Regions from separate parts of the Teredinibacter turnerae T7901 genome, predicted to be linked through region 3. Evidence: predicted binding sites of a transcription regulator. Region 3 holds the regulator's gene; each other region holds the start of a gene.
The links. The regulator PhoB, encoded in region 3, activates phosphate uptake and scavenging genes when phosphate is short. The targets are predictions, from matches to a motif close to TGTCATAAANNTGTAACA.

Region 1: a site for PhoB is predicted at 1,386-1,403, ahead of TERTU_RS12900 (phosphatase PAP2 family protein). Genes of this name have one in related genera too.
Region 2: a site for PhoB is predicted at 1,407-1,424, ahead of TERTU_RS12065 (esterase-like activity of phytase family protein). Genes of this name have one in related genera too.

The regions. Positions count from the first base shown of each region.
Region 1 is NC_012997.1:3,273,837-3,277,121, reverse strand. Features, by position in the region: gene TERTU_RS12910 (ROK family protein) at 1-676, shown strand, start outside; gene TERTU_RS12905 (DsbA family oxidoreductase) at 676-1,347, shown strand; gene TERTU_RS12900 (phosphatase PAP2 family protein) at 1,452-1,964, shown strand; gene TERTU_RS12895 (MJ1255/VC2487 family glycosyltransferase) at 1,996-3,087, shown strand; gene TERTU_RS22390 (methyl-accepting chemotaxis protein) at 3,109-3,285, opposite strand, start outside.
Region 2 is NC_012997.1:3,016,806-3,020,090, reverse strand. Features, by position in the region: gene TERTU_RS12075 (VWA domain-containing protein) at 1-173, shown strand, start outside; gene htpX (protease HtpX) at 466-1,356, shown strand; gene TERTU_RS12065 (esterase-like activity of phytase family protein) at 1,489-3,285, shown strand, end outside.
Region 3 is NC_012997.1:5,015,764-5,019,048, forward strand. Features, by position in the region: gene TERTU_RS20215 (GNAT family N-acetyltransferase) at 1-249, opposite strand, end outside; gene phoR (phosphate regulon sensor histidine kinase PhoR) at 284-1,603, opposite strand; gene phoB (phosphate regulon transcriptional regulator PhoB) at 1,621-2,328, opposite strand; gene ubiA (4-hydroxybenzoate octaprenyltransferase) at 2,499-3,285, opposite strand, start outside.

The DNA of each region.
Region 1 (3,285 bases), 1.7 Mb from region 3:
AACCTACGGTTTTATTACATCTACGCCCAAGCCTGGATGGCAGAATACGGATATTGCCGGTGTGATAGCCCGTGAACTCCAGGTACCTGTGGCGCTGGATACCGATGTGAACGCGGCGGCGCTCGCAGAGGGGCGCTGGGGTGCTGCCAGAGGGTTGAGTGATTATTTGTATATTACGGTTGGCACTGGCATTGGCGGAGGTATTGTGAGTGGCGGTCGCTTGGTGCATGGCCTGGTACATCCCGAATTGGGGCACTGTCTATTGCCAAAGCATCCCGATGATACTTTTGCAGGCAGTTGTCCGTACCACGGTGACCGCTGCTTTGAAGGCTTGGCCAGTGGGCCTGCGCTCGCCGCCCGCTGGGGGTGTGATCCTGCAGCATTGCCTGCCGATCACCATGCCTGGGATATACAAGCGTTTTACATGGGAGTCGCGATAGCGAACTGTGTGTGCACCTTATCGCCTCAGCGCGTTATTTTGGGGGGCGGTGTAATGGCTCAGTCACAGATGTTGGGCAAGGTGCAAACGGCGACGGCTGGCTACTTAAACGGTTATGTGCGGCACCCGGCGATTGAAGAAAATATTGAAAGTTATATTGTATTGCCGGCGTTGGGCAGTCAGGCTGGCGTGGCAGGTGCGCTCGCGCTTGCCGGGCAAAAAATTGAGGAAGTGTGATGTCCCGAATTCAAATAGATCATTATTCCGATGTACTGTGCATTTGGGCATATGCTTCGCAGGTACGCGTTGATGAGTTGATAGCGGATTTTGGTGACCGTGTTAGTGTGCGCTTTCATTTTTTCCCTGTGTTTGGTGATGTGCCAGGCAAAATGGCGAAAAGCTGGGATCACCGCGGTGGTTTGGCAGCTTATGGCAAACATGTGTTGTCGGTGGCAGAAAAATTTGAGCACATACGCGTGAATGAAAACGTGTGGCTTGAAAATACGCCGCAGTCTTCAGTGCCTGCGCATCTATTTCTCGCGGCTGCGCAATTGTTGGAAGAGGCTGGTCAGCTAACCGCAGGAGCAATGCAGCGTTATATGTGTGCGCTGCGCCGCGCGTTTTTTGTCGATATACGGGATATTTCGCGTCGCGAGACGTTAATTGCGGTAGCAGAAGCCGAAAATTTACCCGTGGCGGCATTGCTGGCTGCAGTCGACGATGGCCGTGCTCATGCTCTTATTAGTCGCAATCACCATCAGGCGATAGAGCAGGGTATAAACTCCAGTCCAACGCTGATATTCAACGAAGGCCGGCAAAAGCTCTCGGGTAACGTGGGTTATCGTATTATTGAAGCCAATATTCGCGAGCTACTGGAGAACCCCGCCGGACAGTTATCCTGGTGTTAAATCGTATATTCAGACATAATCTAACGTTGTAATAGTTTTGTCATATTTGTCTCATATACCTGTCATTGTTGGGGGATAACCTCGGTGCAAATGGAGGGTGCCGTATGCGTTTGCTGCAAAATATACATCAATTCGATCTAGTTACGTTTGACTGGTGCTTACGCCGCAAGCGACGCGATCTGGCTGTGCGTTTGAGCCGGTACATATCCTTTACCGCCGATGGCCCAATGTATGTGGTGATTGGCGTTCTGTTTATGCTTCAGCAAGACTGGCATATGGCAAAACTGCTTGCCATGGCATTTTTGATTGAGCGCAGTTTGTATTTCATATTCAAGTCTCTCTTCCGCCGCAACCGTCCTGCTGCGGCGATTCCCGGGTTTGAAAGCGCTATTGTTCCATCGGATCAATTCAGTTTTCCCTCCGGACACACTTCTGCGGCTTTTCTCATGGCTTGCGCGATGTCGTTTGCGTTTCCCTGGATGGCGTGGTTTGTTTACCCTTGGGCTGCCAGTGTTGGCGCCGCGCGCGTGATGTTGGGAGTGCATTTCCCTACCGATGTTATGGCCGGTGCACTTTTAGGCCACACTATCTGCCTGGTGCTGATAGATCTTATTTGAGAAAACTGAACATAAAAGAGCAACAACATAAATGAAAATTCTTTTTGGTGTCCAGGGAACTGGTAACGGCCATATAAGCCGTGCGCGCGCTCTGAACAAATACTTAAAGGCCGATGGTATAAGCGTTGATTACATCTTTTCCGGCCGCGAGCGCGACAAGTATTTTGACATGGAAGAGTTTGGTGACTGGCGGTGTTATCGCGGGCTCACCTTTGTTCACGATTCCGGCAACGTAAAAATATTCCGTACTTTTCAAGAAGCCAGCCTGCGCCAGCTGATGCGGGATATTCGCACGCTGGACGTTGAGCAATACGATCTGGTTATAACCGATTTCGAGCCGGTGACTGCCTGGGCTGCGCGGCGCGCAGGAAAAACCTGCCTTGGTATTGGCCATCAGTACGCGTTTAAATACGATGTGCCCCGCCGTGGCGATAACTTCGTCGGCAAGAAAATTATGGAGTATTTTGCTCCGGTGGAAGAAAGTTTAGGGCTACATTGGCACCACTTTAATCAGCCGATACTGCCCCCCATTGTCGATATCGACCATATTTCCGACCCGGTTGATGAAAAGAAAATTCTCGTTTATCTGGGGTTTGAAGAAACTCACGACGTTATTCAGCTGCTTGAGCCGTTCAAGGATTTCACGTTTGTCTATTATGGGCCTTTCGATCAATATGAGAGCTTGGGACACATTAAATTAAAACCACTTTCGCGCGATGGCTTTAAATACGACCTCGCCACATCTGCGGGTGTGATTTGCAATGCTGGGTTTGAATTATCAAGTGAAGCCCTGCATATGGGGAAAAAGTTGCTGGTGAAACCGCTGCTGGGGCAGTTGGAGCAGCTATCTAACGCAGAAGCCATGAGTCGCTTGAACCTGGCTATGACGATGGATTATCTTGATGGCAACATCGTTTCTCAATGGTTGCATAATTTTTCCGGCCGCCATGTGGTTTACCCGAATGTGGCGAAGGCTATAGCGCAGTGGATTGGCAATAAAGGCTGGGAGCACCCGGGTTCAAAAGCGGACCTGGTTGAGAGCTTGTGGCAAGCGGTAGACGCAAACGGCCTGGAGAGTTTCAGTACTAACCCTACACCTGTTCCCCTCGCCGAAACCGCGTGAGGTTCCTGGGGTTAACTGGCCCTAAAAAAGTTCTGCTTCGTTTGGTGTAAATAAATTACTCTTTTCTTCGTGATGGTAAGTGGTGATATCGGCTTCAATTTTTGACAGTCGATCGAGCACTTCGTCACTGGCCTTCTCCATCTCTTCCAGCGATAGAAACGCACTTTCAAGCTCTTTGGCTTCCGCTTGGCGAAGTGC
Region 2 (3,285 bases), 2.0 Mb from region 3:
TGGTCGCTGAAATGCTGAAAGCTCAGGGACTGGATCTGGCCGAGGACGAACTGGATGAAGCCATCTCCACACTCATTGACGATCTGGACTCGAGCGGTGATGACGACGATGGCGGTATGGACAGTATGGATGACATGGACGACGAGTCCGACGATGATCCGGATAAAATCTGACAATGCCTCGCGTAGAAAAGACTGGCTAATTCACCCATTGTGACTGTTCTTCCAGCCTTCCAGGATCGGCACAATCATGACGTATAGCATTCATCGACTTTGGGTAGGGCGACCACTTGTAATTTCAAGTTCGATGACCATATCCAACTAGGTTGCAGGGCCTGGGTTTCGGGGCCTGAGTTTCAGGGCTTGCGTCTTAGCGCCTGGTTGCAGTGTCCCTGTAGCGGACTTTTCTTATTTTTTGACTAACGATCCGGATCTTGCTCCGGATTGCCGTGTGCTGGAGGCGTTTGTGTTTCGAATCGGTTTGTTTTTATTAACCAACCTGGCTGTCGTTATTATCGCAAGTCTCACATTGAATATTCTGGGAGTGGGCTCCTATTTGGATGAGTCAGGCGCAGGCCTGAATTTGACCTCTCTGCTGATTTTCTGTGCCGTTTTTGGTTTTAGCGGCTCTCTGGTTTCGCTGTTTATTTCCAAGTGGATGGCGAAACGGTCGACAGGCACTGAGGTAATAGAACGGCCGTCGACACCGCAGGAACACTGGTTGGTGGAGACTGTCGCCGAGCTCGCTCAGAAAGCCGGGATCGATATGCCGGAAGTCGGTGTGTTCCCGGCCCAGCAAGCCAATGCATTTGCTACCGGTCGGAACAAAAATGCTGCGCTGGTGGCGGTTAGCCAGGGTATGCTTGATCGATTCTCGCAACAGGAAATCCGCGCGGTCCTGGGCCATGAAATCGGTCACGTCGCCAATGGTGATATGGTGACCCTGGCATTGGTGCAAGGGGTAGTTAATACTTTCGTTATGTTCTTTGCCCGGATTATTGGCCACACGGTAGATCGGGTGGTGTTCAAAACCGAGCGTGGCCATGGTCTTGGCTACTACATTGCGACCTTTGTCGCAGAGATAATTTTGGCGTTTTTAGCCAACATGATTGTCGCCTGGTTTTCGCGAAAAAGGGAATTTCGTGCCGACTACGCGGGTGCGACTCTGGTGAGCCCTGCGGCGATGATCGATGCGTTACGACGCCTGCAGGCCGAGACTCAACAGCAGGTCCCCAACCAAATGCCGGATACATTAACGGCATTTGGTATTACTTCTGGCTTCTCAAGTAAACTAATGGCGGCATTTGCTACGCATCCACCGTTGGCAGAGCGAATCCGCGTACTGCAGGCGCTCTAGCCGGATGCACGCGCTGACGAGCGCGTGCTGTCATTTAATTAACATTTTTCTGTCATGGAAGGGTAATTTTGCTGTCACTGTTGTAACGTACTTATAGCGCTCTCAATCAAACCATAAAAGAGACAGAGAGCGATGGATAAAACTAGCCTTTTTAAAATGCTGGCGTTGTCTGCGGTTATCGGCCTGAGCGCGTGCTCGGGCGATGACGGCAAGGACGGTGTAGATGGCACTAATGGTGTCAATGGTACTAACGGCACGAACGGTACTAACGGCACGAATGGTACTGACGGAACAAATGGTACCAACGGCACTAACGGCAGTAATGGTACGAACGGCCTCAATAGCCTGGTCGCATTCACCAACTTAAGCGCTGGCGACGATATGTGCTTCAAAGGCGGCGTTCGTATCGACGGTGGCCTGGACGCTAACGGTGACGGTGTGTTGGCCGCATCTGAAATCACTGACACAAGCTACAACTGCACCCCAACAGCGATTAACTCTGCGAAAAATTTCAATCGAATCGCCAGTTTTCCGGTTTGTTCTCAAATTGATCCTTCCTGTGATGACGATACCGCCACTGCGGCAGAAATCGTTGCCGCCAGTAGCGATGGTATGACTCTGGTTTATACCGATAGCCCCAACGAGTCGATTGGTTTTGTTGATATTACGAACCCGGCGATGCCTGTGGCTGCAGGAACCTTAAAACTGAGTGGCGAACCAACATCTGTCGCGGTGAAAGGTGACTACGCGCTGGTTGCGGTAAACGAGTCTGCTGATTACGTCAATGTTGGCGGCTCTTTACAAGTGATCAATATCGCAACCCAAACCTTGGTTCGTACCATGGATCTTGGTGGACAACCAGATTCCATCGCAGTCAGCCCGGACAAAGCCTTCGCGGGTGTGGTCATTGAGAACGAGCGAGATGAAGACTTAGGCGACGGCAAACCACCTCAGTTACCTGCCGGTGGTTTTTTCTCTGTCAACATTGCTGACGCTGATCCAGCTAACTGGTCACTGACAGCGGTAAACCTGGAAGGCGTGGCGACACTGTTCCCGGCGGATCCAGAGCCTGAGTATGTAGACATTAACGCTGCCAATATGGCGGTTGTTACCCTGCAGGAAAATAATCATATTGCATTGATCGACCTGGCGACGGCCACCGTCGTTAATGATTTCTCGGCCGGTACCGTCGATCTTTCAATGATTGATGTTGTTGAAGAGGAGCCTGCGGTTATCGATCTGAGCGGTTCGCTGGCTGACGTTCCACGCGAGCCGGATGGCGTGACCTGGATTAACGCTGAGTATTTCGCGACCGCGGATGAAGGCGATATGGACGGTGGCAGCCGAGGTTTCACTGTATTCAATTTACAGGGCGACGTTGTTTGGAATTCAGGTTCCACGCTGGACCATATGGCCGTGCGTTTTGGTCAGTATCCAGATGCGCGCTCTGAAAATAAAGGTAACGAGCCTGAAAATATTGAATTGGGTATTTTTGGCAGCGACCGCTATCTATTCGTTAACTCTGAGCGCTCCAGCATGGTGTTCGTCTACGACGTTGCTAATCCGACAGCGCCCGTGTTCAAGCAGGTACTGCCCGCCGGTGTTGCGCCGGAAGGCGGCTTGGCAATCCCATCGCGTAATCTGTTAGTTGTCGCCAGCGAGGAAGACTCACGGGACGATAAAATTCGCTCGGTGGTAAATATCTATCAGTACAACAGCTTGCCTGCGTCTTATCCAACCGTACAATCGGCTGACCGCTTTGACGGCACACCCATTCCCTGGAGTGCAATGTCAGGACTGGCGGCAGACCCAAGCAACGAGTCGCTTCTTTATGCGATAGAAGACAGTTTTTACGCGAGCAACCGCATCTTTACTTTGGACGTAAGCCAGAAACCCGCAGTCCTGATGGGTGAAACGCACATTGTGGAT
Region 3 (3,285 bases):
CCAGGCCCAATCGAATACATACTCACCGTAGGAATGTGTTTTTTGATAAAGCGGCACAACCGCAACACGACAATCATTGTGCTCAACAACCAGGTGCATGGGTTGCCAGCCAGTAGCTTCGCAGACACTCCCGGACACTTCCAGCGCGTGCAGGAACTCATAACGTGTGAAGGGATAGTCGCTGGACCACAAACTTTGCCAGTCCTGCAGGGATATGTCGCCGATGCCTGATAGGAAAAATGTACGCATGGGGGAGACCTCACGAAATCCCCCGCGTGCTTGTCTACGAGGGTTGCTGCTCGGGTGAACTCTGAATAACGCGTTTGATAGGAAAATGACAGGAAAAGGTGCTGCCCTTGCCGACCTTACTGCGAATTTTCAAATCCGCATCATGGCGCAGCAGGATGTGTTTGACAATGGCAAGTCCGAGCCCAGTGCCACCGGTTTCGCGCGAGCGACCCGCATCCACCCGATAAAAACGTTCAGTCAGACGCGGAATATGGCGCGACTCAATACCTTCGCCATTATCCTTCACCTTAAGCACCAATTCATGGGGATCGCTGTTGACCAGAATGGAAACTTTTTTTCCATCTGGCGTGTAGTTAACAGCGTTATAAACCAGGTTGGCGATAGCGCTACGCAGCTCGTCCTCCTGCCCCATGATTTCGATGCCTTCGCCACAGTTAATTAAGAATTCGTGGCCGCGCTCGCCGCTTAGCGCGCGGCCTTCCGCCACGATCTGCTCCAGGAGAGGCAGCAGAGGAACCGGGCGCTGGCCGAAATCGCGGTCGTCAGTTTCCAGGCGGGAGAGGGTGAGCAGGTCGTTTATCAGGCGATTCATGCGGCTGGTTTGTTCCAGCATCTGTCCCATGGGTTTGTCCCAGCGTTCAGGCAATACGCCGGTATCGGCCAGGGTTTCCAGGTAACCGCTAAGAACGGTTAACGGTGTTCGCAACTCATGAGAAACATTTGCCACGAAGTCCTGACGCATCCGCTCAAGGTTGGCAACGCGGGTTACGTCACGCGCAATAATCAACCGGTCACCGTCGCCAAAAGGATGAATAAAGAACTGAAGGTGCTGACCTTCATGGCGTACCGAGTAGGTATCCAGCGGCTCCTTATAATCGCCGCCTTCATAGTATTTGATGAACTTGGGGTTGCGCAGGTAATTGGTGACCTTGTGGCCTATATCCAACGGTTGGAAATCAAACTGCATTTCGGCGGCGCGATTCCACCACTCGATGTTGTGGTGCTTGTCGACAATAATAACCCCGTCGGTCAGTGCCGCCGTCATCTGCTGGACCCGCTCCACAACCTGTTGCAGGCGCAGCTTGTCTTTTTCATAGCGGCGGATGATGAGTACCACGTCTTCCGCAATTTCCGCCCAAACGCCTTCCAGGTTGTTTTCCTGCAGACCGCGCTGGCGGGTCGCCTCCACCCAGGATTCCAATTCGGAGATGCGCAGCATAAGGCGTGCGCCAAACACCAGCGCGGCCACCAGCAGCATCATAACGACGTGGTCGAAAACCAGGCCAATGCTGAAACCCACAATGACGAACAGCAGCAACCAGCGCAGTTCGGCCGCTACGCCTTTACGAAACATAAGCAGAACCGGGAAGTTTATTCAGCAGCAGCGAGAAATTTTGCTGAGAACCGGTAGCCCGCACCGCGCACGGTTTGCACGAGGCGATCGTGGTTTTCCAGCTTCAGGGCTTTGCGTAAACGGCGAATATGAACATCCACAGTCCGCTCTTCCACATACACGTTGCCACCCCACACATAATCCAATAACTGATTACGTGAGTATACGCGCTCCTGGTGGGTTAAGAAAAATTCCAACAAACGGTATTCAGTGGGGCCCAGCTGAACCGGCATCCCGGCGATGGTAACGCGGTGACTGGTAGGGTCGAGACACAGGTTTTCTACGGTTATTGGGTCGCCACTTGAAAGGGAATCACTGCGGCGCAATACCGCCTTGAGACGGGCAACCAGCTCGCGAGGGGAAAATGGCTTGGTGATATAGTCGTCCGCACCTATTTCCAGGCCCTGTATTTTGTTGTCCTCTTCGCCTTTCGCCGTGAGCATGATAATTGGTATTTCACGGGTCACTTCTTGCGATTTCAACCGACGCGCGAACTCAATACCACTCACGCCAGGCATCATCCAGTCCAATAGAATGAGATCGGGGCGGGTGTCCACCACGATTTGGTGTGCCTCCTGGGCATCGGCAGCTTCCAGCACCGCATAATCGGCCATCTCGAGGGCCACACGGAGCATGTCGCGAATCGCGCGCTCGTCATCGACCACTAGAATCTTTTTTTCAACCATGGAGGTATAACCTAAAGTCTTAGAATAAGGTGGAGTATCTGCAGTAATTACAGGTGCGCAATAGGGCAACCTGAATGACCCAAGTCACGGGCATTAAATAAAGCTTTTGTTTCGATTTTATGACATCGGCCGTATTTCGCCACCGGCGTCTGTATTAACGAAATCAATGGCTAGCGAAATTGATAATCGCAGACAATACCAACGAAGATCACAATGCCGACCCAGTTGTTGTTCAGAAAGGCTTTGAAGCAGGCATCGCGCTGCCGCTCGCGGATCAGCAGTTGCTGATAAATCATTAGCCCGGCCGCGGCCGCCAGGCTGAGGTAATAAAAGGTTCCCAATTCGAATTTGGTACCGACCATAAGCAGCGCGATCAGGGTCATCATCTGCAGACAGGCCGTAATGGCTTTATCCTGTTCACCAAAAAGGATGGCTGACGATTTCACTCCGATTTTGAGATCATCATCCCGGTCGACCATCGCGTAAAAAGTGTCGTAGGCCACCGTCCAGAGTAAAACTGCGGTATAAAGTAGCCAGATATGGCTACTCAGTTCACCGGTCTGCGCAGCAAATGCCATCGGCACGGACCAGGCGAACGCGGCTCCCAAAACCACCTGCGGCAATTGGGTATAGCGCTTCATAAAGGGGTAGCAAAAGGCCAGCGCGATGCCGCCGACCGACAGGTATACCGTAAGGTCGTTGGTTTGCAGCACCAATAAAAATGACGCAAGACTGAGTACCGCAAACAACGCGGCCGCCTCAACGGGAGACACCAGCCCAGTGACCAATGGCCGGCTGCGGGTGCGCTCTACGTGGCCGTCCACCTTGCGGTCGGCATAATCGTTGATCACGCAGCCGGCGGAACGCATCAATACTACCCCTACAGTGAATATCACCAGCAGGTCCCAGCGCGGCACACCACCGGCCGCTAACCAGAGTGACCAGAGCGTAGGCCAC